Chroogloeocystis siderophila 5.2 s.c.1: one gene and its partner. The protein of the gene in region 2 interacts with the protein of the main gene of each other region in a pairwise test. Links are inferred from orthologs where the notes say so. Each region holds a gene or a part of one and is shown on either strand. Other genes may lie near its edges.

Region 1 (3,602 bases), on a different replicon or contig from region 2:
GATAGCCAACGTAAACCGCCAAGTTTGTCGTAGTTAGATGCGATCGCTAAAAACGCACCACCCAAAATATAAATCGGCAACGGTAGCGAAAACTGCTTCATCCATTGAAAAAGCTCAGCGAGAGCAAATAAAAGTACAAAGCAAGCTAGCCAAACCTTCATGATTCACACCTGTCCATTTTTGCTATCTAGCAGGATACTTGATTTTTTGTTAAAAGGTGTGTGAGAAGTCGTAGAGCAATAATTATCAACAATTAGATGATACTGCGTATGAAAATATTGCTAGGAATTTCGCAGTGTAATTTTCATCATCTAATTATAGTAGTAGCTTGTAGTAGCTTGCGAAGAGGAAGGGCAATCAGATTCTCAAAACGTGGAAGCTAAACTAAAACTTGAGATTTCAATCGGTAAGGGAAAAGTTCTATGCAACCACCGGCATCAGAAATTAAACAACAACGCATTGTAGAACTACGGCAATTGCTACAAAAAGCAAGCTACGCCTACTACGTGTTAGACGATCCGATCATGGAGGATGCCGTTTATGACCAGCTTTACCGCGAATTACAACAGCTAGAATCTCAGTATCCGCAGTTCATTACACCGGATAGTCCAACACAGCGCGTCGGGGAAAAACCTGCGACTCAATTTTCCTCAGTACGCCATAATGTACCGCTCTATAGTCTAGAAAATGCGTTTAATATCGATGAATTGAAAGTTTGGCAAGAACGCTGGAAGCGTCACGCCCCTAAGGTAGAATCCGCAGAGTACGTGTGCGAACTGAAGATCGATGGTTCCGCTTTAGCTTTAACTTATGAAAATGGCATTCTTGTACGCGGGGCGACGCGCGGTGATGGAATTGTAGGAGAAGACATTACGCAAAACGTGCGGACAATTCGCGCGATTCCCTTACGGTTGAATTTAGAAAATCCCCCCAGCCGTGTGGAAGTACGCGGCGAGGCTTTTTTACCATTAGAGGTATTTCAACAAATTAATCAGGAACGGCGCGATGCAGGAGAACAGTTGTTTGCTAATCCGCGCAATGCAGCCGCCGGAACGTTACGCCAACTCGATTCGCGAATTGTGGCACAGCGACGACTTGATTTTTTTGCTTATACGTTACATATTCCAGGAATGGATGATGCAAGCATTGCGCGCACGCAATGGGAAGCCTTGGAATTATTGCAGAATATGGGGTTTCGCGTAAATCCTAATCGCGAACTGTGTCCTTCAATTCAGGAAGTTGCCGCTTATTACAAGTATTGGGATACAGAACGGTTGAATTTACCATACATGACTGATGGTGTCGTCGTCAAAATTAACTCGTTTGCGCTGCAAGAACAATTGGGCTTTACACAAAAATTTCCGCGTTGGGCAATCGCGCTTAAGTATCCAGCGGAAGAAGCCCCGACGCGCGTCGAAAATATTGCTGTTAATGTCGGGCGAACTGGTGCATTAACGCCACTTGCTGAAATGCGTCCTGTGGAATTAGCGGGAACGACTGTATCACGGGCGACGTTACATAATAGCGATCGCGTCGCGCAACTCGATATTCGCGTTGGCGATACCGTGATTGTGCGCAAGGCTGGTGAAATTATTCCTGAAGTGGTGCGCGTTTTAAAAGAACTACGTCCTGATAATACTGTACCTTTTCAGATGCCAACCTATTGTCCGGTATGCAGTCAACCTGTGATTCGCCCTGAAGGTGAAGCGGTCACGCGGTGCGTCAATGCTTCGTGTCCCGCAATTCTTAAAGGGGCGATTGAACACTGGGTCAGCCGCGATGCAATGGATATTAACGGTATGGGCGAAAAGCTGGTACAACAACTTGTACATCGCGCTCTTGTGCAGTCGGTTGCTGACTTGTACGATTTAACCGCTACGCAGTTACAGTCACTCGAACGCATGGGGAAAAAATCGGCGGAAAAATTAGTGGTTGCGATCGCGCACTCAAAATTGCAACCTTGGTCAAGGGTATTATACGGACTAGGTATTCGTCATGTGGGTAGTGTGAATGCGCAGACTTTAACGCAGCATTTTCCAACTGTAGAAAAGTTAGCTGCTGCAACTCCTGAAGATATCGCCGCAGTGTATGGTATTGGTGCTGAAATTGCGCAGTCGGTGCATCAGTGGTTCCGCATTCCGGCAAATCAAGTTTTAATCAAACGGTTGCAAACTGCTGGCTTACAATTAGCTCAAGAAATCACAACATCGGCTGTTGAGGCGAGTCTTCTTAGTGGTAAAACTTTTGTGATTACAGGGACATTGCCGACCTTAAAACGCGACGAGGCTAAAGCTTTAATTCAAAATGCAGGTGGTAAAGTGACAGAATCTGTGAGTAAAAAAACGGATTATGTTGTTGTTGGGGAAGCTGCTGGTTCTAAGTTGGAGAAGGCACAACAATTAGGGGTTACTTGTTTGTCTGAAGCGGAATTATTGGGGTTGCTAAAGGATGTAAATGGGTAGAAATTAAAAGAAATTTTATACATCAAAATTGTTTGTTAACAGTATTTTTTAACGAACCACAGAGACACGAAGGTCACAGAGGAAAGAGATGATCAGAGATCTTTATAAAGGGAACCTCGATAAATTAGTTTTTGGGCAGATGGGGATCTCAGATAAGACAACAGGCAATGAATTGACCAAGCAATTGTGAAGCAAACTGCAACATACAGCTCCAAGAGACGCAATGGAATCAATTTCACCGTGCATCGACTGCCCTAACAGACGCTCTGAGTCTGTAAAAACATATAACGCATGAAGTTGTAGGTCAAATTCTTCAACCCTAGAGATGCCTGAGCCCGTGCTAAACCAATAGAACGCACTAATTTACCTCCCATCTGCATCACCCAACTGCCAAAGACATGTTCCACTCTGGCACGAGTTTTGGATTTGTCTCGATTGGACTGTTTTTGCTCTTGGATCAGAGGGTGATTGCGATAGCCTCGCGGATGAATTTGACTCTCAAAGCCCATTAACTCCAGCACTGCCTCAGTTGCCTCACAACGATAGGCACTGTCTGCCTACAGGGTATCGGCTTCGTTGTCGTCGTCCCATAAGTTGCCCAACTCTTGAGAATCATGCACTGAGGCATCGGTAACGCTGTAACGACGAATCAAACCATACTCGACATCCACACCAATATGAGTTTTGTAACCAAAGTAGCTCTTGCCGCCTTTTTTCGTCCATCGGGCATCCCGGTCTTTTTGCGCTAATCGATGCGGTTTATCCTGCCATTCTTGCGGGGTCTGTGCGTGCTTCAATTGTTCATTTTCCTTGTCACTGTTGTGCTGCTTGGGTACTGGAATCAAAGTGGCATCGACTATCTGTCCGCCTTTGGCAGCATAGCCCTGCTCAATGAGATAACCATCAAACTGCTCAAATAGCAATTCAATCAACCCTTGTTGGCTCAATTGTTTGCGGAATAGCCAAACTGTGGTTGCATCAGGAACTTCATCCGCTAATCCAAAGCCCATAAATTGCATGAATGATAGACGGTCGCTACCAGTAATTTGAACATCACCACTGCGTCAATCGCTTTACGTCCGGCTTTACTCTTGCGGGGTTTATCATGGATTTGTTCTAATGTTGGGCAAAATGCTTCCC
Region 2 (3,747 bases):
CCAACTTGAATATGTGCAAGTAAAAGACGCGTAACTGGCTGCGTACTATCTTCTAAATTCAAATTACCGTCTGGTAGCCATACATAAGCATCTGCGGCTTCCTCTAATGCTGTAGCAGTCGTGTCGAGTTCCCAATTCCAATGCGCACGCTTTCTTTCAGCGATGAGTTGTGCGCGATCTTCTACAAGAATACAGTATATCCAAGACAGCGGTGTTTGCTGCTTGAGCCAGCGGCAAAGGTCTAGACTTTGTTCCAAGCCAGCCTGTACCATCAGGATATCGGGAGGTCTGACCTCAATCCAGTTTTGTGCTTCGCTCACATCAACGGCAAACTCTACAGTAAAACCTGTGCCATGACGAATTTGGTATGGCAACCTAGCAAAAAAATCTTTCTCGCCAACGGTTAGAATTGAAGGATGCATGATGCTATCTATCTGCTCAATCTTAATGTTTGGAACTCCAGTAATAAAAGGTTCTGCACACATTAAAGTTTATTTTGTAATGAATAATTTTTAATACTTTAAAATCTTTACGTATTCAAATTAAATTATAGGTTTTTAGAATTTTATCTTGAAATCGGATATTTTATTGTCACTAAATATTCAGTATTAAAATCATTTTTTTATCTTAATTTTATAGAATAATCATTTTTTTGTTTGCTATTGTCTATAGACTCTATCAATTTAAACTACGTATTATCTTTAAGTTAAGTAATATATGTTTTAATTATTTCCGTATTATCACTTATAAAAAGAATCGTTGTCACTAGCAAAAGTATGATTTATATCAAAATTTGATACTTGTCATATCAGCTATGCAAAATTTTAAAAAAACTCAGTGAAGATTAGAGTGAGAAAAAGTCAGAAAAAGTGATGTGTTTTTTATATGTTGAGTAATTTGCTGACTACAGTGGCGGACAAAATCCTTATATTTGCAGCGATAACCATTTAAAATATGGTGACAGAGACAATATCAGGAGTGACTTTCGTGGAGTCGCGTTACAACCCCGCAGCGATCGAGGAAAAGTGGCAACAAACTTGGGCGGAACTTGGTTTAGACCAAACTCAGACAGATAGTGCTAAGCCGAAATTTTATGCGCTATCGATGTTTCCCTATCCGTCGGGTAGCCTGCATATGGGTCACGTTCGTAATTACGTAATTACAGATGTTATTGCCCGATTGAAGCGAATGCAAGGATATCGGGTATTACACCCTATGGGTTGGGACGCGTTTGGTTTACCTGCAGAGAATGCAGCGATTGATCGTGGAATTGGGCCGGCGAAGTGGACGTATCAGAATATTGCGCAGATGCGATCACAACTGCAACGCTTGGGTTTATCAATCGATTGGAATCGCGAAGTCGCAACGTGTTCTCCCGATTATTACAAGTGGACGCAGTGGATTTTCTTGCAATTTCTCAAAGCGGGACTTGCGTATCAAAAAGAAGCCGCAGTCAATTGGGACCCAATCGATCAAACGGTACTTGCCAACGAACAAGTAGACAGCGAAGGGCGATCGTGGCGCAGTGGTGCGAAAGTCGAACGTAAATTGTTGCGTCAGTGGTTCTTGAAAATCACCGATTACGCCGAAGAATTACTCAGTGATTTAGACAAATTACCAGGATGGCCCGATCGCGTCAAGTTGATGCAAGCAAACTGGATTGGTAAATCAATTGGTGCTTATTTAGAGTTTCCCATTGTCGGTTCAGATGAAAAAATTGGCGTTTATACAACACGCCCTGACACGGTTTACGGCGTAACGTATGTCGTTTTAGCGCCCGAACACCCATTGACAAAGCGCGTTACGACACCTGATCGACAAGCCTCGGTAGCAGCGTTTGTGCAAGAAGTTGCGAACCAAAGTGAATTAGAACGTACCGCCGAAGATAAACCTAAACGAGGAATTCCCACAGGTGGTAAAGCAATTAATCCCTTCACCGGCGAAGAAATTCCCATTTGGATCGCAGATTATGTCTTGTATGAATACGGTACTGGGGCTGTTATGGGAGTTCCCGCCCACGACGCGCGTGATTTCCAGTTTGCCCAACAGCAGAATTTACCGATCAAAGTTGTGATTATTCCCGAAAATGGCGATGCATCAGCACCTTTAATGGCGGCTTATGTAGAACCTGGCATTGTGGTAAATTCGGGTGAATTTGATGGCATGGTTTCGACCGACGCGAAAGCAGCGATCGTTCAATACGCCGAGAAACATGGTTATGGCAACGCACGCGTTCAATATCGTCTGCGCGATTGGTTAATTTCGCGACAACGCTACTGGGGCGCACCCATTCCCGTAATTCATTGCCCTAACTGTGGCATAGTTCCAGTGCCCGATGAGGATTTACCTGTAGAATTGCCCGAAGAAGTCGAATTTACAGGTCGTGGTGGTTCGCCTTTAGCACAACTCGACTGGGTAAATGTCCCTTGTCCAACTTGTGGAACACCAGCCAAGCGCGAAACCGACACGATGGATACGTTTATTGATTCGTCGTGGTATTACTTGCGTTATCCTGATGCTAAAAATAATCAGCAGGCTTTTGATCCAGCAAAAACAAATGACTGGATGCCCGTCGATCAGTACGTAGGCGGTATCGAACACGCGATCTTGCACTTATTGTACTCGCGATTCTTTACTAAAGTGTTGCGCGATCGCGGCTTATTGAACTTTGACGAACCCTTCCAACGCCTATTAACGCAAGGAATGGTACAAGGAATTACCTATAAAAATCCTGTAACTGGTAAATACATTGCACCCGCACAAGTCGATCCTAACGACCCCAAAGATCCCGAAACAGGCGAACCGTTACAAGTCTTTTACGAAAAGATGTCAAAATCCAAATACAACGGTATCGATCCTGAAGAAGTCTTAGCAAAGTATGGTGTGGATACCGCACGGATGTTTATCTTATTCAAAGCACCTCCCGAAAAAGACTTAGAGTGGGAAGACGCTGATGTTGAAGGACAATTTCGCTTTTTAAATCGTGTTTGGCGTTTAGTTACTGATTACAGCAATCAGCCAGCGGTTGTTAGTCAGCCAGCAGCATTAACTAAACCCGAAAAAGAATTGCGACGCGCGATTCATACTGCAATCAAGGCTGTGACGGAAGACTTAGAAGGCGAATATCAATTTAACACCGCTGTTTCTGAGTTAATGAAGTTGAGTAACGCGCTTGCTGATGCACCGTGCAAAAACTCCGCAATTTATGCTGAAGGTATTCAAACCTTACTGATATTACTAGCACCTTTTGCGCCCCACATTGCTGAGGAATTGTGGCATCTATTGGGCAATACTGAATCAATTCACATTCAACCTTGGTTGAAGTACGACGAATCAGCCTTAGTCGCTGACGAAATCACGTTAGTGGTTCAAATCAACGGTAAAAAACGCGGTGAATTACAAGTCCCCGCGCAAGCTGACAAAGCCGAACTTGAAAAATTCGCCCGCGAATCTGAAGCCGCGCAGCGTTACATTGAAGGTAAAGACGTAAAAAAGGTCATTGTTGTACCTGGAAAACTTGTCAACTTTGTCGTAGGTTAATTAATTCTTTGCGCTCTTTGTATATACCCTACGGGAAGCCTACACCTATGTGGTTCGTTCCATCATGAAAATTCGCAAAGCAGTAATTCCTGCAGCAGGGTTTGGTACTCGTTTATTCCCAGCAACCAAAGCTATTAAAAAAGAACTCTTCCCAATTATTGACAAAGATAGAAGAGCAAAGCCTGTTATTCAAATTATTGTAGAAGA

What was found. Proteins that work in one complex are often made in the same cells at the same time.
Region 1: the proteins of leuS (region 2) and ligA interact in binary tests that used the Escherichia coli proteins (3 or more experiments, as listed by UniProt). The link is inferred for Chroogloeocystis siderophila 5.2 s.c.1 from one-to-one orthologs.

Annotation. Positions count from the first base shown.
Region 1 is NZ_MRCC01000017.1:49,520-53,121, reverse strand. What follows is about bases 18-2,942. They hold ligA (NAD-dependent DNA ligase LigA), read left to right. Parts: upstream 18-422; coding sequence 423-2,462; downstream 2,463-2,942. Other genes in these bases: NIES1031_RS18650 (hypothetical protein), read right to left, coding at 18-161. Outside these bases: more of NIES1031_RS18650, read right to left, coding at 1-17. UniProt on the Escherichia coli protein: DNA ligase that catalyzes the formation of phosphodiester linkages between 5'-phosphoryl and 3'-hydroxyl groups in double-stranded DNA using NAD as a coenzyme and as the energy source for the reaction.
Region 2 is NZ_MRCC01000003.1:62,631-66,377, forward strand. What follows is about bases 591-3,747. They hold leuS (leucine--tRNA ligase), read left to right. Parts: upstream 591-954; coding sequence 955-3,540; downstream 3,541-3,747. Other genes in these bases: NIES1031_RS03715 (UTP--glucose-1-phosphate uridylyltransferase), read left to right, coding at 3,605-3,747. Outside these bases: NIES1031_RS03705 (GGDEF domain-containing protein), read right to left, coding at 1-485.